DNA from 3 places in the Micromonospora sp. WMMD734 genome. Region 1 is predicted to be linked to each of the others. Evidence: riboswitches for the same ligand, from Rfam matches in the RefSeq annotation. Region 1 holds a riboswitch; each other region holds the start of a gene.
What was found. Region 1 has a riboswitch for cyclic di-AMP ahead of ACN267_RS00800 (coiled-coil domain-containing protein). Riboswitches for the same ligand answer to the same signal wherever they lie in the genome.
Positions count from the first base shown of each region.

Region 2: another riboswitch for cyclic di-AMP. It lies ahead of ACN267_RS24385 (NlpC/P60 family protein); the one in region 1 lies ahead of ACN267_RS00800 (coiled-coil domain-containing protein).
Region 3: another riboswitch for cyclic di-AMP. It lies ahead of ACN267_RS22100 (coiled-coil domain-containing protein); the one in region 1 lies ahead of ACN267_RS00800 (coiled-coil domain-containing protein).

Region 1 is NZ_JBMHMK010000001.1:165,168-172,597, reverse strand. Features, by position in the region: gene ACN267_RS00825 (hypothetical protein) at 1-66, shown strand, start outside; gene ACN267_RS00820 (carbonic anhydrase) at 142-810, opposite strand; gene ACN267_RS00815 (alpha/beta fold hydrolase) at 956-1,936, shown strand; gene ACN267_RS00810 (HelD family protein) at 2,121-4,238, shown strand; gene ACN267_RS00805 (cation diffusion facilitator family transporter) at 4,346-5,260, shown strand; cyclic di-AMP (ydaO/yuaA leader) riboswitch at 5,427-5,558, shown strand; gene ACN267_RS00800 (coiled-coil domain-containing protein) at 5,563-6,621, shown strand; gene ACN267_RS00795 (SRPBCC family protein) at 6,742-7,209, opposite strand; gene ACN267_RS00790 (STAS domain-containing protein) at 7,308-7,430, opposite strand, start outside.
Region 2 is NZ_JBMHMK010000001.1:5,630,325-5,637,754, reverse strand. Features, by position in the region: gene ACN267_RS24390 (C40 family peptidase) at 1-867, shown strand, start outside; cyclic di-AMP (ydaO/yuaA leader) riboswitch at 1,023-1,159, shown strand; gene ACN267_RS24385 (NlpC/P60 family protein) at 1,172-2,212, shown strand; gene dcd (dCTP deaminase) at 2,262-2,840, opposite strand; gene ACN267_RS24375 (pyridoxamine 5'-phosphate oxidase family protein) at 2,987-3,541, shown strand; gene ACN267_RS24370 (zinc metalloprotease) at 3,614-4,648, opposite strand; tRNA gene ACN267_RS24365 (tRNA-Gly) at 4,882-4,955, shown strand; gene ACN267_RS24360 (e9imm peptide) at 5,441-5,704, shown strand; gene ACN267_RS24355 (hypothetical protein) at 5,763-6,131, opposite strand; gene ACN267_RS24350 (hypothetical protein) at 6,115-6,636, opposite strand; gene ACN267_RS24345 (LLM class flavin-dependent oxidoreductase) at 6,793-7,430, shown strand, end outside.
Region 3 is NZ_JBMHMK010000001.1:5,164,321-5,171,750, reverse strand. Features, by position in the region: gene ACN267_RS22130 (YkvA family protein) at 1-44, opposite strand, end outside; gene ACN267_RS22125 (hypothetical protein) at 127-924, opposite strand; gene ACN267_RS22120 (hypothetical protein) at 1,171-1,542, opposite strand; gene ACN267_RS22115 (lipocalin family protein) at 1,782-2,384, shown strand; gene ACN267_RS22110 (helix-turn-helix transcriptional regulator) at 2,488-2,814, opposite strand; gene ACN267_RS22105 (carbonic anhydrase) at 3,071-3,745, shown strand; gene ACN267_RS22100 (coiled-coil domain-containing protein) at 3,877-4,902, opposite strand; cyclic di-AMP (ydaO/yuaA leader) riboswitch at 4,906-5,037, opposite strand; gene ACN267_RS22095 (YibE/F family protein) at 5,204-6,547, opposite strand; gene ACN267_RS22090 (heavy metal translocating P-type ATPase) at 6,709-7,430, shown strand, end outside.

The DNA.
Region 1 (7,430 bases):
CACCCCGACCACGGGTGGGACAAGACCGAGAAGCGTCTCGTCGAGGCCGGCGTCTTCGAGGGCTGAGCCCTCCCCCGAGCACATCCGCAACCGCCCGTCGGGTCACCCCGGCGGGCGGTTGCATGTCTGCGTCCCGCCGGGTCAGGCCGCGTCGTCGAGCAGGGTGACCTCGCCGGTGTCCAGGTCGTACAGGGCACCGACGACGTCCACCCCACCCGCCGCCACCGGGCCGGCCAGCATGTCGTCGGCGCGCAGCGCCCGCACCGTACGGCGCACGTGCCGGCGTACGGCCAGCGGGTGCACGGCCGGGTCGTGCGGACCCGCCTCGGTCACGGCCGGGGTGATCCGCTCGACCAGGTAGCCCAGGTCACCGCCCGGACGGCGGCCCGTCCGCACGCTGTCCACCGTCGCGGCGACCGCGCCGCACCGTTCGTGCCCCAACACCATCACCAGGGTCACCCCGAGCTGCGCCACCACGTACTCGATCGAGCCCCGCACGGCCCGGTCGAGCACGTGCCCCCCGGTGCGGATGACGCAGATCGACCCGAAGGTCTGGTCGAAGATCGCCTCCAGCGGCACCCGTGAGTCGATGCAGCCGAGCAGCACCGCGTACGGCTGCTGGTCGCCGGAGGCCACGGCCGCGGCGGCGGTCACGTCGTGCCCGTGGACCGGCCGGCCGCTGACGAAGCGCCGGTTGCCGGCGAGCAGCTCGGCCAGCGCCGCCCGGGGGGTGCGGGCGGCCCGGGGCGGTCCGGCGGCGACGGGCGGCGGGCCGGAGGGCCGGGCGGCCCCGGTGGGCGGAGGCGGCATTGCTCCAGCCTGACCGCCGGTCCGACCGTGCGCAGGCCGGTCAGGAATCTTCTCACCGGCACGGTTGGCGTGGTCTGATGTCGGGTAGCCGGTGTTACCGCCGGGTTACGCCGGTGAATGTGTCCCGGGTGCCTGGGAGGTGGCGATGCCGGATCAGCGGGAGTTGCGGCTGCCCGACGGGGTACGCCTGCACGTCGAGGTGACCGGCCCGGCCGAGGCCGAGGCGACGGTGGTCCTGCTGCACGGCTGGACGCTCGACGGCCGGGCCTGGCACCGGCAGCTCACCGACCTGCGTGGCCGCTTCGGCGACCGGGTCCGGGTGGTCACCTACGACGCCCGGGGCCACGGCCGGTCCAGTTGCATGGCGTTGCGGACGGCGACCCTGGCCCAGCTCGGCGACGACCTCGCGGCGGTGCTGGACGAGCTCGCCCCGACCGGGCCGGTGGTGCTGGTCGGGCACTCGATGGGCGGGATGACCGTGATGGAGTACGCCCACCGGCATCCCGCCCACTTCGCCGCCCGTACGGCCGGACTGGTCTTCGTCTCCACCACCGCCGAGGGGCACACCCACACCGTGTACGGGTTGTCGCCACGGATCGCCCGGCTGATCCGGCTCGCCGAGACCACCGGCGCGGGGGTGCTGGCCCGGTGCGGCTCCTGGCGGCCACCCCGTCCGCTGCTGCGCGCCCTGGCCCCGAGCATCAGGTGGATGCTCTTCGGCGACCGCTGCTCCGGTGCCGACATCCGGCTGGTCACCTCGGCGGTGGCCCGCGCCTCGCTGCGCTCGATAGGTGGGTTCCGCGCCTCGATCGGGGCCCAGCACCGGTTGGCGACGCTCGCCGCGTTGGCGCACCTGCCGGCGGCGGCGCTGGTCGGGGACCGGGACCGGCTGACCCCGCCGCCGTGTGCGGAGTCGATCGCGGCGGCGCTGCCGGCCACCGAGCTGACCGTCTGCCCCGGTGCCGGCCACATGCTGATGATGGAGCGCCCGGACGAGGTGAACGCCGCCGTCGCCGGGGTGCTCGACCGGGTGCTGTCCGCCGCCGGGGTGGGTCCACCGCCGGGGCCCCGCCGTCCCGCCGACGCCCCGGGCGCGCGGGCCGCCACCGGCCGGGCGACGCGCTGAGCCGTCCCGCCACGTGGGGCCGCCGTACCGTCCCGGTGCGTCGCCGCCGGGGCGGCCGGTCACGCGGAGGTGGTGGAGGTCGCGGTACGGGTATCGGCCCGCCGCGGCGTCGGCGGCTGCCCGTACCCTCATTCCGCCTGGCGTGCACCCGCGCCCGGCGTCGCCGTCGCACAGGAGCGGTACGTTGACCGACCAGAGCACCCTGGAGCAGGAGATCGCCGCCGAGCAACGGCATCTCGACCGGGTGTACGCCCGGCTCGCCGAACTGCGCCGCTCGGCCGCCCGCGCCGAGCGGGACGGCTACCGGCTGGCCAAGGTCGGCAACTTCGGCGCGCTGGTGGAGCGGGACGCGATGGTCTTCCATGCCGCCCAGCGCCGGCACCTGCTCGACGCCGAACACGAGGGGCTGGTCTTCGGCCGGCTGGACCTGCGCGACCGGCAGGTGCTGCACGTCGGCCGGCTCGGCGTGCGCGACGACGACGCCGAGACGCTGGTGGTCGACTGGCGGGCCCCGGCCGCCGCCGCCTTCTACCGGGCCACCCCGGCGGAGCCGCTGGGGGTGGTGCGACGGCGCACGATCAGCTCGTCGGACGAGAAGGTCACCCGGATCGAGGACGACCTGCTCGACCCGGAGGCCGCCCCGCCGGACATGCCGGTGGTGGGTGACGGGGCGCTGCTGGCGACCCTGTCCCGGGCGACCGGCCGGGGGATGCGGGACATCATCGCGACCATCCAGCGGGAGCAGGACGAGGCGATCCGGTCCCCCGGTTCGGGGGTCACGATCGTCTCCGGCGGGCCGGGCACCGGGAAGACGGCGGTGGCCCTGCACCGGGCGGCGTACCTGCTCTATGCCGACCGCAGCCGGTACGCCGGCGGCGGCATCCTGGTGGTCGGCCCGTCGGCGGTCTTCGTGGAGTACATCGCCTCCGTGCTGCCGTCGCTGGGTGAGGAGACCGCCACCCTGCACTCGCTGGGTTCGTTGTTCCCCGGTCTGTCGGCGACCCGCACGGACGGTCCCGAGGTGGCGGCGGTGAAGGGTTCGCTGCGGATGCGTCGGGTGCTGGAGCGGGCGGCCCGGGACGCGGTGCCGGACGGCCCGCAGGAGCTGCGGCTGCTCTACCGGGGTGCGTTGCTGCGTCTGGAGGGGCGCGAGCTGGACGGCGTCCGGGACCGGGCGCTGCACCGGGGGGCCCGCCGTAACGAGGTCCGTCGGGTCGGCTTCGACGGGGTGCTCGCCGCGTTGTACGCGCAGGCCCGACGGTTGGCCGTCGCCGGTCTGCCCGAGCAGCCGGCCTTCGAGGACGAGATCATCGAGCGGCCGGAGTTCCGGGAGTTCCTCAAGGCGTGGTGGCCCCGGCTGCATCCCCGGCACGTGCTGGGCTGGCTGGCCCGGCCGGAGCGGCTGCACCGGTACGCGGCCGGCGTCCTGTCCCGGGCGGAGGTCGGGTTGCTGGTGGAGGCGTACCGGTCGCTGGACACCGAGGGGCTGACGGTGGCCGACATCGCCCTGCTCGACGAGCTGGACGCGCTGCTGGGTCAGCCGGTCCGCCCGAAGAAGGCCCGCCGGGACCCGTTCCAGCTCGCCGGCGGCGTCCGGGAGCTGAGCACCTTCGGGGAGCGGCAGCGGGCCGCGCGGGCGGCGGCGCGGGAGCGGCCCGAGGACTACCGGGACTACGCGCACGTGGTGGTCGACGAGTCGCAGGACGTCTCGCCGATGCAGTGGCGGATGATCGGCCGGCGCGGCCGGCTCGCCTCCTGGACGGTGGTGGGTGATCCGGCGCAGACCGCCTGGACGGGTGACCAGGCGGAGCTGGACCGGGCCCGGGACCAGGCGCTGGGTCGGCGGCGGCGGCACCGGTTCACGCTCTCCACCAACTACCGCAACTCGGCGGAGATCTTCGCGGTGGCGGCGGCGGAGATTCGCCGGCTCTATCCCGACCTGGAGTTGCCGAGCGCGGTGCGGTCCACCGGGGTGGACCCGGTGGCGTTGCAGGTGCCGGCGGCGGAGCTGGCCCGCGCGACGGCCGACGCGGTGGACGCGCTGCTGGCGGAGGTGGCCGGGACGGTCGGCGTGATCACCCCGGTGCCCCGCCGCGACGAGGTGGCCGGCTGGTTGGGCGACCGGGGCGGGGCGCGGTTGCAGGTGGTGACCAGCCTCCAGGCCAAGGGCATGGAGTACGACGGGGTGGTGCTGGTCTGCCCCGGCGAGATCCGGGCCGATCCGGGCTCCGGGGTACGGACGCTCTACGTGGCGTTGTCCCGGGCGACCCAGCGCCTCACCACCGTCGAACCGACCGGCTGACCGCCCGGAACCCGTCCCACCTGGCCGGACGACCGACCATCACTTGCATACATAGCGATGTGAGCATAGATTGGAGCCGGTCCGCAGCGGCGACGGAAGGTGTGGACGTGGGCGCAGGTCATGACCACAGCGCGACGGTCAGCAACGCCGCGCACCGGCACCGGGGGCGGCTCTGGGCGGCGTTCGGGCTGCTCGCCGTGCTCATGGTGGTCGAGGCGGTAGCCGCCTTCGGCACCGGCTCGCTGGCCCTGCTCTCCGACGCGGGGCACATGTTCACCGACGTGCTCGGCATCGGGATGGCGCTGGCCGCGATCACCGCCACCCGGCGGGCCGCCCGGGACCCGCAGCGCACCTTCGGCCTCTACCGGCTGGAGGTGCTCGCCGCCCTGGCCAACGCCGTCCTGCTCAGCGGGGTCGCGGTCTACGTGCTGATCGAGGCGGTCCGCCGGTTCGGCGAGCCGCCCGAGGTGCTGGCCGGCCCGATGCTGGTGGTGGCGGTGCTCGGCCTGCTCGCCAACATCGTCGCGTTCGGCCTGCTGCGGGAGGGCGCCAAGGAGAGCATCAACCTGCGTGGGGCGTACCTGGAGGTGCTGGGCGACCTGCTCGGCTCGGTCGGCGTGATCGTGGCGGCGCTGCTGATCGCCGGCACCGGTTGGTGGTGGGCCGACCCGCTGGTCGCCGTGGCGATCGGCGTGTTCATCCTGCCCCGCACCTGGCGACTCGGCCGGGCGGCGGTACGCATCCTGGTGCAGGCCGCCCCGGAGCACCTGCCGGTGACCGCCGTGCACGACCGGCTCACCGCCGTGCCCGGCGTCGCCGAGGTGCACGACCTGCACGTCTGGACGCTCACCTCGGGCATGGACGTCGCCTCGGCCCACCTCACCCTGGCCGGCGACGCCGAGGTCGGCACGGTGCTGGCCGCCGCCCGGGGCGCCCTGCGGGAGGACTTCCACATCGAGCACGCCACCCTCCAGATCGAGCCCGGGGCGACCCCGGGGGCGTGCGGACCCGCCCACTGGTGACCCCCACCCCGGGCCGGACGGTCAGCCCCGGCGGGTACTCCCGCACAGAGATCACGGAAATCTGCGCTGTTTGCCCCTTTTGAGGGTATTCACTCTCGTACCCTCAGTCACGAGGTAGGCAGGCGTCACACGCGTACCGGTAGGCTCGGCCCCGGTCTCCGCCAGGCGGAGGCCGCCGCCTAATCGCCCGCCCGGGCGAACCGGGGAACCACGTTCCTGGGGTGCATCCGCGCAAGCGGTAGGGATCTTCCGTCCCGAACCCGTCAGCTAACCCGGTCGGCGGCTGACGGAAGGACATCCGCATGCACGTACGCACCACCACGCGGCTGCTGGCCGCAGTCGTCACGGCGCTGGCCCTGGGCGTGTCGGCCGCGCCCTTCACCCCGGCCGTCGCCGCGCCCACCACCCGGCTCGCCGCCCCGGGCGACGACGACGAGGGCGGCACCCCGGCGCTGCGCGACCAGCTCGACGCGGCCAGCAAGGGCTGGCTGGAGGCCAAGGCCGCCCTGGAGCGCTCCACCAAACGCCAAAAGGAACTCGACGGGCAGCTCAAGACCATCGAGGGGCAACTGGTCACGCAGACCGCCAAGGTCGGCGAGATCGCCGGCGCGGCCTACCGCACCGGCCGGCTCGGACCGATGTCCGCCCTGCTCAACAGCAACACCCCGACCGGCTTCCTGGACCGCGCGGCGGCGCTGGAGACGGTCGCCACCCGGGAGGACCAGGAACTGCGCACGATGATCGAGACCCGGGACCAGGCCACCCGGACCCGGGCCGCGGTCACCCGGGAGATCACCGAACAGCGCAAGCAGGTCGCCACCATGGGCAAACGCAAGGAACAGGCCGAGCGGGCGTTGGCGGTGGCCGCCGCCGACAAGCCGGCCCCCACCTCCCGCGACTCCGGCAGCTCGGACGGCACGTCCACCAGCAACGCCAAGGGGGCGCCCCGCAACTCCGACGGCTCCTGGCCGTCCGAGTCGTGCAGCGTCAACGACCCGACGCCGGCCAACGGCTGCATCACCCCGCGTACGCTCAACGCCCTCAACCAGGCCAAGGCGGCCGGTTTCACCAGGTACGTCTCCTGCTACCGGCCCAGCGGCTCCGGGGAACACCCCAAGGGCCGGGCGTGCGACTTCGCCGCCCAGAAGGGTGGCTTCGGCGGGGTGGCCAGTGGCGGCGACCGGACGTACGGCAACAACCTCGCCGCGTACTTCATCCGCAACGCCGACCGGCTCGGTGTGCTCTACGTGATCTGGTTCAAGCGGATCTGGCTGCCGAGCAGCGGGTGGAAGGCGTACAGCGGGGGCAACGGGGACCCGTCCAGCGACCACACCAACCACGTGCACCTGTCGATGATCTGAGCCGACCCGGTGGCCCGTCCGACCCGGGCGGGCCACCGGACCACGGCCGGCCGCAACGGTAGGTCAGGTCGGGTGCCGCCACGCCGCGACCGGGTCGGGCAGCCCGGGTGCCGGCGGTGGTCAGCCCACCGGAGGCGGGTCGCCGGCCCGGGAGTCCAGAACGGCACCGAGGCGGCTGGCCAGCCCCAGGTGGGCGGCGCGGGCCTGCCGGAAGGCGTAGCCGAACAACGGCGCCGGTGCGGCGAGGGTGATCTCTACGTCGATCCGCAGCAGGTCACCCTCCATCCGCAGCCGGGTGTGGTTGCGTACGGTGGTGCCGGGCTGCTGGCGGGCCACCGTCACGATCTCGTCGTCGCCGGCCAGCAGCACGTCGGCCTGGTAGGTGACGGGGAACCGCAGCGGCCCCAGCTCCAGCCGGTCGGTGATCGCATAGCTGGCCAGGGCACCCGGCCGGGCGGGCAGCCGGCGTACCCGGACGATCAGCGGATGCAGCTCCTCCTGCCGGGACAGGTCGCTCAGCAGCGCCGTCGCGTCCGCCGGTGAGCAGCGCGCCTGCACCGTGTAGCTGAAGCTCTCCCGCCGGACCACCGGGCCTCCTGACCGTCGTCGGTCGCACGATCGTGCCGTACCGGAGACGGACTGGCAACGTCACTGGTCGGACGGCATGGACGCCGCCCGTGGCCCGGTCAGGCGCCGGGCAGCACCTCCGGGGTGGCGGCACCGGCGAAGTACGGCTCCGGAGCGCCGAAGAGACCGAGCAGGCCGGTCACCCAGAGCTGCCGGTGCACGAACCGGCTCGGTTCGGTGAC
Region 2 (7,430 bases), 5.5 Mb from region 1:
GCCGCGCCGTCGCCCGAGGAGATCGAGGCGGCCCTCGACAAGCAGTGGGAGCAGATCGAACCGACCATCGAGAGCCACCACAAAGTCCAGGAGCAGCTGAAGGTCAACCGCAAGAAGGCGGCCGACCTCCAGAAGAAGATCGAGCCGCTGGCGCTGCAGAGCGAACTCGCCCTGGGCCGGGTCGGCGACCTCGCCTCCCGCTACTACAAGTCTGGCCCCTCGCAGGAGCTGAGCGCGCTGCTCACCACCACCAAGCCGGGCACCCTCGCCACGCAGCTGACCATCCTGGACCGGCTCGCCGCCGAGCAGCGCCGGGAGGTCGAGGCCGTGCTCGTGGTCCGCCGCAAGTACGACGCCGAGAAGCAGAAGCTCGACACGCTGATCGCCGCCGAGGTGAAGCAGGAGAAGGAACTCGCGGCCAAGAAGAAGCAGATCAATGCCGAGATCAAGCGGCTGCAGGCGGCGATGCCGAAGACCACGGTGAAGGTGAACGGCTGCCCCACGATCAACGGTGTGGTCAGCTCCGCCGCCCGGACCGCGATCGCGACCGCCTGCGCGCAGGTCGGTGACCCGTACGTCTGGGGCGCCACCGGGCCGAACTCGTTCGACTGCTCCGGGCTCACCCAGTTCGCGTACAAGGCGGCAGGTATCTCGCTGACCCACTTCACCGGTGCGCAGTGGAACGAGGGCAAGGCCATCCCGCGCTCCGAGGCCCGCCCCGGCGATCTGGTCTTCTTCTTCAGCGACCTGCACCACGTCGGGCTCTACCTGGGCAACGACATGATGGTGCACGCGCCCCGGACCGGTAAGCCGGTCCAGGTGACCAGCATCAACTACATGCCGGTGGCCGGCTTCCGCCGCCCCTGACCAGCGCAGACGTCAACCCCCGGCCCGATGGGCCGGGGGTTGCGTGTTTTCCGGTCACCGAGTGTGCCGGCCCGGCGGGTTGCGGATCGATAACGACCATCTCTACTCTGGTCAATCGTCGGTCGGCACCAGGTCCGCCCCGCCCGGGGTGGCGTCGGCCGGCACCGCCGAGTCGCCTCCGGGCGAGCCGGGGACCCAGGTACGCCGGGGTGAATCCGCGACCGCCGCGGTAGGGCGCTCCCTTCCCGCCCGAACCCGTCAGCTAACCCGGTAGGCGGTCGAGGAAGAAGGAGCCCGGAGCCCGGTGGCACACCATGCCCCGCGGCCGCCGTCGCACCGGACGACCCAGGTCGCCCGGAACACGACGGTGCCGCGCCCACGCTGGTCCCGCTTCACCACCACCCTCGCCACCCTGGCCGCCGCAGCGGTCGTACTGACCGGTGGCCCTACGGCGGCGCACGCCGACCCCTCGGTCGCCGAGATCGAACGGCAGATCGACCAGGACTGGAACAAGCTCGAACCGCTCATCGAACAGCACAACGCCACCCGCATCGACCTCGCCGCCAAGCGCCGGCAGGCCGACGCGCTCGGCAAGCGCATCGCCCCCCTGCAACGCCGTGTCGACCAGGCGATGAACCAGGTCAGCGGCCTCGCCGTGCAGGCGTACAAGGGCGAGAACATGTCCACCGTCAACGCCCTGCTCGGCAGCCGCAACCCGAGCCAGGTGGTCGAACAGCTGGGGCTGCTGGACCGGTTCGCCAGCCGCCAGCAGCGCGAGGTGCGGGCCGTCGCCGAACTGCGCGACGAACTCGCCGCGACCAAGGCGCCGCTGGACGAGATGGTCGCCCAGCTCACCCGTACCGAAGCGCAGCTCGCGGCCCGCAAGAAGCAGATCAACACCGAGATCGACAGGTTGCAGAAGTTGCGGCTCAAGGTCTACGGCAACGGCGGCGGCGGGCCGCTGCGCCCGGCGCCGTGCCCCGCAGGCTACCCAGGTGGTCCGGCCGGTACGGCGGTCAAGTTCGCCTGCGCCCAGATCGGCAAGTTGTACGTGTGGGGCGCGGCCGGACCGAACAACTACGACTGTTCCGGGCTGACCATGGCGGCCTGGGCGAAGGCCGGGGTGTCGTTGCCGCACAACGCCCGGCAGCAGCGCCAGGTCACCGACCGGGTGAGCCGGGCCGACCTGCGCCCCGGCGACCTGGTCTTCTACTACTCCGACCTGCACCACGTCGGAATGTACGTCGGGGACGGCTGGGTCGTGCACGCCTCCCAGGCGGGCAAACCGATCACGATGAAGCGGGTCGACGACGGGCCGGTCAACAGCTACGGCCGACCCGGCTGAGCCACCGTGTCGGGGCCCCGGACCCGGGGCCCCGACACGGCACGCCGCGTCAGCCGATGGTCCAGGTGCGCCAGTTCTGCCAGGAACGGCTGGGGGTCGGCCCCCGCTGGCCCTGGTAGCGCGACCCGTACACCGCGGAGCCGTAGGGGTGCTCGGCCGGCGAGGAGAGCCGGAAGATGCAGAGCTGGCCGATCTTCATGCCCGGCCAGAGGGTGATCGGTAGGTTGGCCACGTTCGACAGCTCCAGCGTGACGTGGCCGGAGAAGCCCGGGTCGATGAAACCGGCGGTCGAGTGGGTGAGCAGCCCCAGCCGGCCCAGGCTCGACTTGCCCTCCAACCGGCCGGCGAGCTGGTCGCCGAGGGAGATGACCTCAAGCGTGGAGGCGAGCACGAACTCGCCCGGATGCAGCACGAACGGCTCGCCCGCCGGCACCTCGACCATCGACGTCAGGTCGTCCTGCTGCACCGACGGGTCGATGTGGGTGTAGAGGTGGTTGTTGAACACCCGGAACAGCTTGTCGAGGCGCACGTCGATGCTGGACGGCTGCACCAGACTCGGCTCGAACGGCTCCAGCGCCAGCGCGCCCGCCTTGATCTCGGAGACGAGGTCCCGGTCGGAGAGCAGCATCGGGACACCATATCCAGCGCCTCGGCCGGACCCGCCCACCGGGCCGCCCCACCGGCCGGCGTCGTCGCCGGCTCCGAGGCGTACGTCGGGCCGTTCGACCTGCGTGTCGGACTGATTTTCGAACGCCTGTTCGATAGGATGACGACATGGCATCCTGGTCCGCATTCGCCGCCGACGAGCCCCGACTCGCCGACGGGATCCGCCTTCTCCTCCAGCAGTACGGGTCGGGTTTCGGCTACCTGGCCACCGTCCGCGCCGACGGCGGTCCCCGGGTGCACCCGGTCTGCCCGCTGGTCACCGACGGCGGGCTGTTCTGCTTCGTCGTCGACTCGCCCAAGCGGCGTGACCTCGAACGCGACGGCCGCTACGCGCTCCACTCGTTTCCGCCTGAGGACAGCGACGACGAGGCGTACGTCGCCGGTCGCGCCGAGCCGGTGACCGACCCGGCCCGGGTGGCGCTGGTGGCCGAGATCGGCCGGGCCGCGCCCCAGGTCGACTGGCGGCTCTTCGAATTCAGCGTCGACGTCGCCATGCTCACCCGCCGTGAGCACGGTGGCCCGTTCAGCGGTGACGCCGGGCGTCCCGCCGTGCAGGTCTGGCTCGACCCGGTGCCCGGTCGGCACGGTGTCGCCGGCCTGCCCGACCAGCGCCCGTCCCGGCGCGGTCGGCACGGGTTCGACACCCGTCGCACCGCCGCCTGACCCCGGAAACGACGGTGCCGGCCCCGTCCCCAGGGGACGGAGCCGGCACCTGACGCTGTGCGGCGCCGCCGGTCAGGCCGACGCGCGGTACGCGGTCCAGGCGTTCACCATGCGGCTCGCCTGCCCAGCGGTGAACTGGTACATGCACGAGTCGTAGGTGTAGTCCATGAAGTTGGTGATCGGGTCCTTGCCGGTCGCGGTGCAGGTGTCCCGGCCGGTCGGGCACTGGTAGGCCGGCTCGCGCTCGGCCGGGGTGTCCGAGACGCCGTCGCCCGAGCCCGAGCAGCCACCCTGGAAGGTGTGGTAGAGGTTCAGCCAGTGGCCGACCTCGTGGGTGCCGGTGTCGCCCAGGTTGTAGTTGGTGGCGGTGCCGTTCGGCAGCGATTCGCCGAGCACCACGACGCCGTCCATGACGTCCAGGGTGCGCTTGGGGAAGGTGGCCCAGCCGAGCAGGTCGTCGCTCAGCTCACCCAGGTACATGTTGAGGGTGTTCTTGCCGCCGGTGCGCAGCGAGGTCTTCATCGCCCGCTCGGCCGAGGAACCCTGCACGATCGGGTACCACGACGCGTTGGTGACCCGGTTGATCTTCTGGAGCTGGAAGGTGAAACCCGTGGCGGCCCCACCGGTCGCACCGCTGTACGCCTGGTTGAGCACGCTGATCTGCGAGTTGATCATCGAGTCGGGGATGTTGCCCCCGGCCCGGGTGCTGTCCCGCTGGATGACGTGCACGACGACCGGGATGCTGATCGGGGCCAGCGCCACCGTCGTGCCCTCGGTCGAGCCGCTGCGGTAGCTGGACTTCGACTGTAGGGCGCTGTTGCGCAGGGCGGCGGCGAACTCCGCCTCCCGCTCCTGGACCTGCTTGGCGGTCAGCTCGTTGGGGTCGTGCCGCTTGTGGGCAGCCTTGCTGCCGCCACGGACGCGGGCGTCGGAGTGGACGTCCGCGTGGGCGTCGGCCGGCTCCGCGCAGGAAGTGTTGTCGGGGGCTGCGGAGTACGCGGAAGCCGCAGGTACGACGCCCACCGCAGCGGTGCTCAACAGCAGCGCGAAGGTCGTCGACGCGACACCGGCGGCACGCCGGGTCAGCAGGTTGGGACGCAGTCCCATGGGCCCACCTCTTTCTGGCGGCGCGGCAGGGGGTATGTCGCGCCGAGGTCGTGAACGTGGGGGTGACGTTACAACTGATCGACACGTTTGAGAACGTCCCCAAGCTGCTTCTGTGAAACATCTGACCGTTTTGTTTCAGCAGGTGGTGGCTGGTTGCCTACGCAAGGTGATCGGTGGCGTGCGGGGTGCCCGGGTGCGCGGGCGCGGTCACCTCAGGTACAGTGGTCCCGCTTGCGGGTGTAGTTCAATGGCAGAACATCAGCTTCCCAAGCTGACAGTGCGGGTTCGATTCCCGTCACCCGCTCCACCGCGAAGGCCCTGACCAGGATGCGAATCCGAGTCAGGGCCTTCGGTGTCTCATCCGGACCGTGATGGCGCGCGGGCTCGCCTCTGGTGCCCGCGACGGCGAGGGTGGCGCGCCGGGCCCACCCCGTCCGAACCACCGCTCGCCGCCCCACTGCCCGCCGGTCACCGGGATCCCGGCGGCCTGACGCCCCACGGGTGAGCATGGCGGGGACATATGCCCGTGCGCGCCCTTTAGACCTGATGACGTGAACGATTCACACCGATGACCGCAGCGGTGTCGGACGTCAGCACAGCGCGCCGTCCGTCGCCTGCTGCCTATCCCGCCGTCCGTCGCCTGCTGCCTGATTCGTTGACGACATCAGCTCGAAAGGACGCGCCAGGACTACCCTGCCCAGGATGACCCGGGCGACAGGCCGAGGTGGAAACGTCGGCACTTTTGCGTCGAGGCTCATGCGGGTGCCGTCCTCCTGCACCGAGGAGGTTGCCGTGCCGGCGAAGCTGACCCGGGACGAGGCCGTGGCCCTCGTCGATCGGATCATGCGGCTCGACTACGCCGACGACGTCGAACTGCACGACTGGCTGGAGAGGCTCGGCCGTGATCTGGCCTGTCCGGACGTCTCCGATCTGATCTTCACCACCGTCCCCGAGTTGACGGCCACTGAGGTCGTCGACCGCGCGTCGGCGCGCCGGCCGGTCGAGATGCCGGCCACCCCGTGGCCGGAGCCCGACGACCGGCTCCGACGTCGCTGACCCACGGGAGCGCGGAGGTACGCCCAGTGCCCACCGCTGCGCATATGCGGTCCCTGTGCTAGAGCCCGCCTTCGAGTTCGCGAATCACCCGTTCGATCGATTCGTTCACCCGCGACGTCTCGACGTGAACCAGATCGTAGAGCCGTTCGAGTTCAGAATCCAGCTCATGAGATTCGGGCGAGTCGCTCCCGGTTGAATACTCTGCGACGATACTTCCATTCTCGTCCATGATCCGGATGTTGTGTCGACGACCGTTGAAGGAGAGGGTCAGGGAGGAGGAGGGGGTGGAAGTTCGGAACGCCTTGGAGCCGAACGGGTTCATGCGTGGGGTGGGTTTCCATTCGATGGACCCGCGGTCGGTTCTTGTGTTCAGCAGTCTAACCAAGTGGAGCAGGCGGCCAATCGTAAAATCACCTTGCATCGTCAACGCCTCCAGCTTGGATGCCCTGCACGGTCGCAATTGCGCCCAGCTCGTTCGTTACCTTGGCTATCGCGTCCCGCACGTCCTTTGTCGCCGCGGCCAAGTTCAGGTCACCACCTGACCCACTCAGCTCAATCTGGGCCTGGGACGCGGCCGACACGGAATCCTGGATGTCGACCAGCAGCTCACGTCTTGCCAATTTGCCAACCTGTAGGAGGCCGCGTACCTGGCCCGCCTGCCAGCGCCAGGATTGAAGCGAGGAGGCGACGACGGGCTCCGAGCCGCTTCTGATCGCGCGGTCCAGTTCCTCTTCGACTCGCTGCAACTGAGGGATCAGGCCCAAAAGACTGCTTCTTCCGATGGCCTTTTGCGAATTTCGGGCGGCGCTTTCGGCGGCTTCCGCAGCCTTGCGCGTCTTCTTTACCTGATTGTAGGTGACCCCGAAGCCGATGATCGCGATTGGCACTGCCGATATGTCGGCAACGTGACCTATAAGGTCAAGCACGTTCACGGCAGCACCATCCTTTCGGTGTGGCCCACCCTACTGTGGGCGCAGATGCGGCACAGCACTCCGTACTGGCAGATGATCGACAATCGGCGGCGCGGCGCGAATGAGGTGCCACCCTCGGCCCTCTCGGAGGCGGGCCTGTTGCCTACGCTGGCGATCATGCGGATTGGCATCGTGATCCTTCCCGACCAGCGCTGGCCACAGGCGCGTCGGCGCTGGCAGCAGGTGGACGCGTGGGGCTTCGACCACGCCTGGACGTACGACCACCTGGGGTGGCGGGATCTGGTCGACGGTCCCTGGTTCGATTCGATGTCGACGCTGACCGCCGCCGCGATGGTGACCGAACGGGTCCGGCTGGGCACCCTGGTCGCCTCGCCCAACTTCCGGCATCCGGCCGCGTTCGCCCGACAGGTCACCACCCTCGACGACATCTCCGGCGGGCGGCTGCTGCTGGGCCTCGGCGTCGGCGGCATCGGCTTCGACTCGGCGGTGCTCGGCGGGGAGACGCTGCCGCCCCGGCCGAGGGTGGACCGGTTCGGCGAGTTCACCGAGCTGCTGGACCTGATCCTGCGGGAGGACGGCACCACCTGGCGGGGCGACTGGTTCAGCGCGGTGGACGCCCGGAACAACCCCGGCTGCGTGCAGCAGCCCCGGGTGCCGTTCGTGATGGCCGCCAACGGGCCCCGGTCGATGCGGCTGGCCGCCCGGTTCGGTCAGGGCTGGGTCACCACCGGCACCGGTGAGGAGGAGCTGACGGCCTGGTGGGACGGGGTGGCGACGCTCTGCGCCTGGATGGA
Region 3 (7,430 bases), 5.0 Mb from region 1:
AGGATCGCACCGACGACGACGAGCGCCCACATCTGACGGGACATGCCCGCAACGCTAGTGCAGCGCAGCCCGTCGCGCCGCCGTCCGGGAGGCGCCGCGCCGCCGCCCGTCGCCGCGGCGGGAGGGTCAGTAGGCGGCCACGGCGGCCCGACCGCGCGCCACCACCGGGTTCTCCCGGGTGCTGTCCGCCGACGGGCGGGGGGCCTCCGGCATCGGCAGCACCGACTCGGCCCGCTCCGGGCGGCGCTCCCGCGCCGCGAACGCCTCGTCGCGCAGGCTGCGCGCCGCCGCTCCGGCCAGGTCGGCGGCCCGCCAGGCCGCCTGCTCCCGGGCCACCGCCGCCCGGTGCCGGGCCGCCAGGTGGTCCCGGATCGCGCGGCGCAGCACCAGTTCCTGCTCCACCGGGTGCCGGCGCGGGTCCCAGCCGGCCCGGTGGGCGAGGACGTCGGCGAGTTGCGCGTCCGACAGCTCCCCCCGCCGGTGGGCCTCGTCGGCGGCCCGGTGCAGCCAGCGTTCCCGGTCGGCGTACTCGGCGGGGGTCCGTCCGGTGTGCGGCAGGGGCATCGACGCGGCGGCGGCGAGCCGACGCAGGTGCGCCTCGGCCGCCTCCAGGGCCGTCCAGGCCGACTCGACCTCGTCCTGGACGGCGAGCCACTCGGCCCGCAGCCGGCTCGCCGTGGTGCCGGCCCGGTCGGCCGCCACGGCGACCTCCTCGGCGTACCGGGTGTGCTCCCGGTCCTGCTCGGCCCGGTCCGGGTCGTCGGGCAGGGCGGCGTCGCGGAACCGGCCGGCCACCGCCGGCCGGAGCCGGCCGGGCCGGACCACCAGGGCCGCGACGGCGACGGCGGCGAGGGCGAGCAGGATCAGCCAGATCGCGGCGGCGGCGGGGACATCGGGCAGGACGGCGGAGAAGACGGTCTGCATCACCAACACCTCACGGTGGACAACGATGTGGACGGACGGGGGCCCGGCAGTGGGCGGAAGCGGTGCGCGCGTCCCTGCGGCGGCCGGACCGGACCTGCCTGGCCCAGTTCTGCCCGGATCGGGTCTGCCCGGATCGGGTCTGCCTGGACCGCTGTCGGACCGACAGCTGCCGGTCCGCGGTCGGCGGTGGCCCGGCCGTGGCGGTGGCCCGGTCGCGGCCGGACGGGCGCGCAGCTGCCGCGCGGCTCAGCTCCGGGGCGGGCCGCGCCGGCCGGTGGCGTCCCGGGCCGGGTCCGGCGTGGCCCCGGCGACCGGCGCGACGGGCCGGGTGGCGGCACCGTCGGCGGGCGTCGGCGGCTGGGGCGGCAGGGACCCGTCGGCGGGCCGCTCGTCGTCGGGCCGGGTGCCGGGCCGGTCGAGGGTAGGCCGGGCGTCGGTGGGCAGCGTCGCCACCCGCGAGGTCACCACGGACGGTCGGGCGGCAGCGGCGGCCGGGCCGCCGGTGACGGCGAGGAACCCGCCGAGGCCGACGGCGAGCACCAGCGCGGTGACGGCCAGCCGGGTCAGATCGCGCAGCCTCGACACCCAGACGGGCGGGGCGGAAGCTACGCGGATCACCTGTCCAACCTATCCCCGATCGGCCGTCCGCGCAGGGTCGGTGGCCCGACCGGACGAGTGAGCCGGGCCACGGTGTGCCGTGTGGACGGACCGCTCCCACCAGGAATACGGCCACTGACCTGCGCCTGGATGCATCGACGGCGATGAGAATGCCGACAGTTTCCGGCCGGCGGGTCCGGGCAACTCTGCCGACGGCGCGACGCCCCGCCGCGCCGGACCGACAGACCGGAGGAGACACCATGGGAGTACGCCGTCAGGTCGTTGCGGCCGTCGCGGTCGCCACTGCGGCGGTGCTGGCCACCGCCGTACCCGCGCAGGCGGCGCCGACCGCCGTCGACACCGGACCGCTCACTCCGGTGGCCGACGTCGACGTCGAGCGCTACGTGGGCGACTGGTACCAGATCGCCGCCATCCCGGCGATCTTCGAGATCCAGTGCTACAAGAACGTGACGGCGCGGTACGACGTCCAGCCCGACGGCACCATCGGGGTCCGCAACAGCTGCCGGACCATCGTGGGAACCACCAGCGCGGTCACCGGGCGGGCCCGCAGCGAGAACCCGCCGGCCGACTCGGCGTTGACCGTGTCCTTCCTCAAGCTCGGCGGTAAGTGGATCTATCTGGGTGGGCCGAACTACGTGGTGATCGGGCTCGACCCCGACTACCGCTGGGCGGTCGTCGGCGACCCGGACCGCAGCAGCGGTTTCGTCCTCTCCCGGGAGCCGGCGCTGACCGGGGCGCAGACGGCGGCGGCGAAGGCGGCGCTCACCGCCAACGGCTACGACCTGTGCGACTTCCGCACCACCCGGCAGGACGGTGGCGGCGGAGCGGGCAGCTTCTGCTGACCCTCCACCGTCGACGGCCCGTCCCCACCGGGGCGGGCCGTCGACGTGTGCCGGTCCGGCGGTGTCCTGGCCGGGGCCGGCCGTCGCCCTCCGGGTCGGCGGCTCAGGACCCGGCGTCGGCCGGATCGGGGCTGAAGAGGGCGAGCAGGGCGCCGACCTGGCGGTCGGCCTCGGCGGGGTGCCGGAAGTGGCCGCTCGGGTTGAGCGTGTACTCGTTGCGCCGGCCGACCCGGGTACGCCGCAGGTAGCCGCCGGCCTCCAGGTCGGCGACGATCGCCTGGGCGGCCCGTTCGGTCACCCCGACCTCGTCGGCGACGTCGCGGAGGCGGGCGGTGGGGTTACGGGCGATGGCGAGCAGCACATGACCATGGTTGGTGAGGAACGTCCAGTTCCGGGTGCTCCCGGTGCCGCCTGTCGCCATGCCGGTCATGGTATGGCCCGTACCTGGGAGACCCGTCGTCGGCCGCCCCGACGGTTGCCCCGGAGCGGCCGGTCGGCCCCCGGTGGGTCGCCCGTCGACCTCGGTGGGTGCCGGGTCCGACACGCCGTCGACACGGCTTCGACCGATGCCTGAAACGTGTATCACGAAATCTTGACGTACCTTTAGCTGCGTGTGACCGTGAGGACACGGCCGTCGTCGCCGCCGGCCGGCGTGACCAGGTGCGATTCCGGACCGAGGTGAGGCAATGGCCCCGATCACTCCGACCCAGGCGCTGGCCGAGTTGCAGGCCGGCAACAGGCGTTTCGTCGCCGGTGTGCCCCACCATCCCAACCAGGATGCCGGCCACCGCACCGCCGTCGCCGACGGCCAGCATCCCTTCGCGGTCATCGTCGGCTGCTCCGACTCCCGGCTCGCCGCCGAGATCATCTTCGACCGGGGTCTCGGTGACCTCTTCGTGGTCCGGACCGCCGGGCACACCGCCGGGCCCGAGGTGCTCGGCAGCGTCGAGTACGCGGTGACGGTGCTCGGCACCCCGCTGGTGGTGGTCCTCGGGCACGACTCCTGTGGTGCCGTGCAGGCGGCCCGGGACGCGGCCCGGACCGGCACCCAGCCCCCGGGACACCTCTACTCGGTGGTCGCCGCCGTCGGGCCGAGCCTGCGTCGCGCGGCCCAGCAGGGGGTGCACGACATCGACGGGATCGTCGACATCCATATCGCGCAGACCGTCGAGGTGCTGCTCGGCAACTCCCCGGTGATCGCCGCCGAGGTGGCCGCCGGCCGGTGCGCGGTGGTCGGGATGTCCTACCGGCTCGCCGCCGGTGAGGTGCGCCAGGTAGCCCCCGAGCTGCCCGCGCCCGCCGCCGCGGTGCCGGCACCGGCCGTGCCGGCCGGTGCCGCGACGGCACCCGTCGCCTCCTGACCCGCACCGGTCACGATGAGGGCCGCCCGGCTCAGCCGGGCGGCCCTCATCGTGCGCCTCGATCAACTCACCGGGCCGGTGCTGCGGTGTCCGGAACGCCGGACACCGCAGCTTCGGCCCAGCTGCACCCGCTACAACAGCGACACGTGGACGTGGTCGGTGTGGTTGGACGGTCCCGAGTACGAACTCCAGCCGTTGGCCGGGAACCAGATCTGCCGGTTCCAGATCACGTAGTAGATGCCCAGCCGGTCCGAGTTGCGGATCAGGAACGCGGCGAGGTTGTTGCCGTACATCCGGGTGTCGTTGTTGTGCCACGGGCTGAACCCGCTCTTCTGCAACGACCAGTCGCACGCCTTGCCCTTGGGGTGCTCCCACGGCCCACCGGGGCGGTAGCAGCCGACGAACCGGTTGAATCCGGCCCGCTTGACCTCCTTGTACATGTGCAGCGTGCGCGGGGTGATGCACCCGGACGTGGTCGGGTCGTTCTCGCTGCACGACTCCCCGCGCCACTCGCCGTTGGCGGTCTGGCCGGGTGCGACGCGGGCCACCGGGGACGTCGCGTCGACCAGGCCGCCGGTGAAGCCCCGACCGCCGACCAGGGCCAGTGCCTTGTCGGCCTCGGTCTTCTTCTTGGCCATCAGGTTGGCCTGCTTCTGCTGCTCACGGACCTCGGCGTCGACGGCGAGCTTGGCCTGCTCGGCCCGGGTCTTGACCTTGTTGACCTCGGCCAGCTTGCCGGCGTTGACCATGTTCAGCTCGTCCAGGGCGGCGGCCCGCCGGACGAAGGCGTCCGGGGCGTCGCTCTCCAGCAGCGCGGCGACCGCGCCGACCCGACCCGTCCGGTACGACTGGGCGGCGATCTCGGTGACCTGCGGAGCCAACGCCGCCAGCTCCTGCTCCGCCTTCTCCACCTCGATGGCGTATTCGAGTTGGCGTTTCTTGGACTTCTCCAGTCGGGTCTTCGCCGCCGAGTACTCCCGGTTCGTCGCCTCGATGACGTCGGTGAGCAGCTTGGGCTCCTCGTCCTCCTCGTGCCCCGAGGGGGTGGGCGCGTTGGGTGCTGCCGCCGCGGGGGCGGCGGCCGGGCCGGCGACCAGCGCCAGAGCGGCGAGCACGGCCACCACCGGAGTCCACCAGTGGCGTAGGGGTGCCGTCACAGTTGTCCCTTCCGTCGACCGCCGACCGGGTTAGCTGACGGGTTCGGGACGGAAGTGGCCCCTACCGCTGGCGCGGATTCACCCCAGGTGCTCGGTTCCCCGGCTCGCCGTACGGCGATTGGGCGGTGGCACCGCTGGCTCCGGTGGGCGCCTTCGGCGGTGACCGGCAGCGAGGTTACCCGAGAGTCGTACCGGGGATCTACGCCTGTAACCCGACCAAATGAGTATTTTCCCGATAGCGAGTGGTAATCAGTGACGTGGCCGACAGCCGCGACCTCGCCTTCGGTCACGCAGCGCAGTGTCACCATGCGGTGTCCGTGCTCCTTTCCGGGTCTGGCCACCGTGCGGGGGCCGGGGTGGACGGTTCGCCGTGCCGGGGCGCGCTCAACGCCTCCCACGCCTCGGCACGGTCGGGGGCGGGACGTGGGGCGGGCGTCGGCCCGGCCGTACCGGCGTCGGCCGGCCCTCGTCCGGCGGTGACCACCAGCGCGGCCAACCCGGTGGTCAGCGGCACCGCCGCCACCAGGCCGAGGGTCGCCACCGCGCTGCGGACGATCTCCTGGGCCAGGAACTCGCTGGTGAGGATCTGGCTTACCGGGCGGCTGTCGGCGGTGAGCAGGAGCAGCAACGGCAGTGACGCGCCCGCGTACGCCAGCACGATCGTGTTGACCGTGGACGCGATGTGCGCCCGCCCGACCCGGGTCGCCGCCCGGTAGAGCTGCAACCGGGACAGCCCCGGATTGGCGTGCGCCAGCTCGGTGACGGTGGCCGACTGGGTGACCGTGACGTCGTCCAGGACACCGAGCGACCCGATGATGATCCCGGCCAGCAGCAGGCCGTGCAGGTCGACGTCGCGTTGGTACATCGACAGCGTGGTGGCCTCCTCGCTGCCGTACCCGGTCAGGTGGGTGGCGGCGGTGGCCAGCGTGCCCAGGACGCCGGTCAGCACCAGACTGCCCAGCGTGCCCAGCACCGCCACCGAGGTCTGCGCGGTGATCCCGTGGGTCAGGTACAGCACCACGAACATGATCAACGCGGCGCCGGTGACCGCGATCGGCAGCGGCGCGCCCCCGGCGGAGATGCCCGGCACCACGAAGGTCAACAGGATGGCGAAGCTGGCCCCGAGCCCGGCCAGGGCGGCCAGCCCGCGCAGCCGGCCGAACGCCACGATCGCCGCCGCGAACAGGGCGACCAGCCAGAGCAGCGGCATGCCCCGCTGGTGCTCGGCGATGTGGTAGCTGCTCACCGACGGATCGGTGGGGTCGGCCAACGCGACGAGCACGACCTCGTCGCCGACGGCCACCGTCGGTGCCCCCGGCCCGGACGGGACGGGCGTCTCGACCTGCTCACCGCTGTCCGGCCCCTGCCCGACGGTGACGGTCACCGTCCCGCACGGCCCGTCGGCCACCCCCGACGGGCCGTCGGGCGTCTGCGGGGCGGGCGGGCACGGCTCGGTCACCACCCGGGTCACCGTGCCGTGGTAGCGGGGCACCTGCTCGCCCTGGTCGATCTTCGAGGTCTTCCCCGGCCAGAGCAGCAGCGTGGCGATCACCGTGACGACGATGAGCGGCACCACCGTCATGACGAGGATCCGTCGCACCCGGGGCGGGGTGGACGGAGCGGGGCGGGTGTGGTCGGCGCCCATGTCTGCGAGTTCTCCCAACGGTCCGGGACGGGATACGTGTCAGCCGACCTGCCGGTTCACCCACGGGCGGCGCGTCATCGTCGGACGATGGTAGCCAGCGTCCCGACCCGCCCGCCCGGTTCACCGTGCCCACGGCCTGCCGAAAGAGGATGGTGGTGGCCATGGACCAGCACCGCGACCGGGCAGCCACCCCGCACCCCGGCCCGACGGCGCGGGGTGGCCACACCGACCCGGTGGGGCCCGCCCCGCACCGGAGCCGGGTCGGGCACGCCGGCCGCACCCCGGACCGGAGCGGAGGCGAACACGTCGGGCACGACCCGGCGACGTTCCGGCGTCGGTTCCTCGTCTGCCTGGCACTGACCCTGCCGGTGGTGGCGACCGACCGGATGGTGCTGGACTGGGCCGGCCACCCGCTGGAGTTCCCCGGCCGTCCCCTGGTCGGGCCGGTGCTCGGCTCGGTGGTCTTCTGGTGGGGCGGCTGGCCGTTCCTGACCGGGGCGCTCCGGGAAGCCCGGGCCCGTACGCCGGGCATGATGCTGCTGGTCGCGATGGCGATCAGCGTCGCGTACACCGCCTCGGTGTCGACCTTCCTCGGTGCCTTCGACCTGGACTTCTGGTGGGAGCTGGCGGCGCTGGTGACCATCATGCTGCTCGGCCACTGGCAGGAGACGAAGGCGATCGGCCAGGCCCGAGGAGCACTCGACGCGCTGGCCGCGCTGCTGCCCGACGACGCCGAACGCGTCGGCGCGGACGACGACGTCGAACGGGTGCCGGTGACCGGGCTGCGTGAGGGCGACGTGGTGCTGGTCCGCCCCGGCGGTCGGGTGCCCGCCGACGGACGCGTCGTGGCCGGCACCGCGGAACTGGACGAGTCGATGGTCAC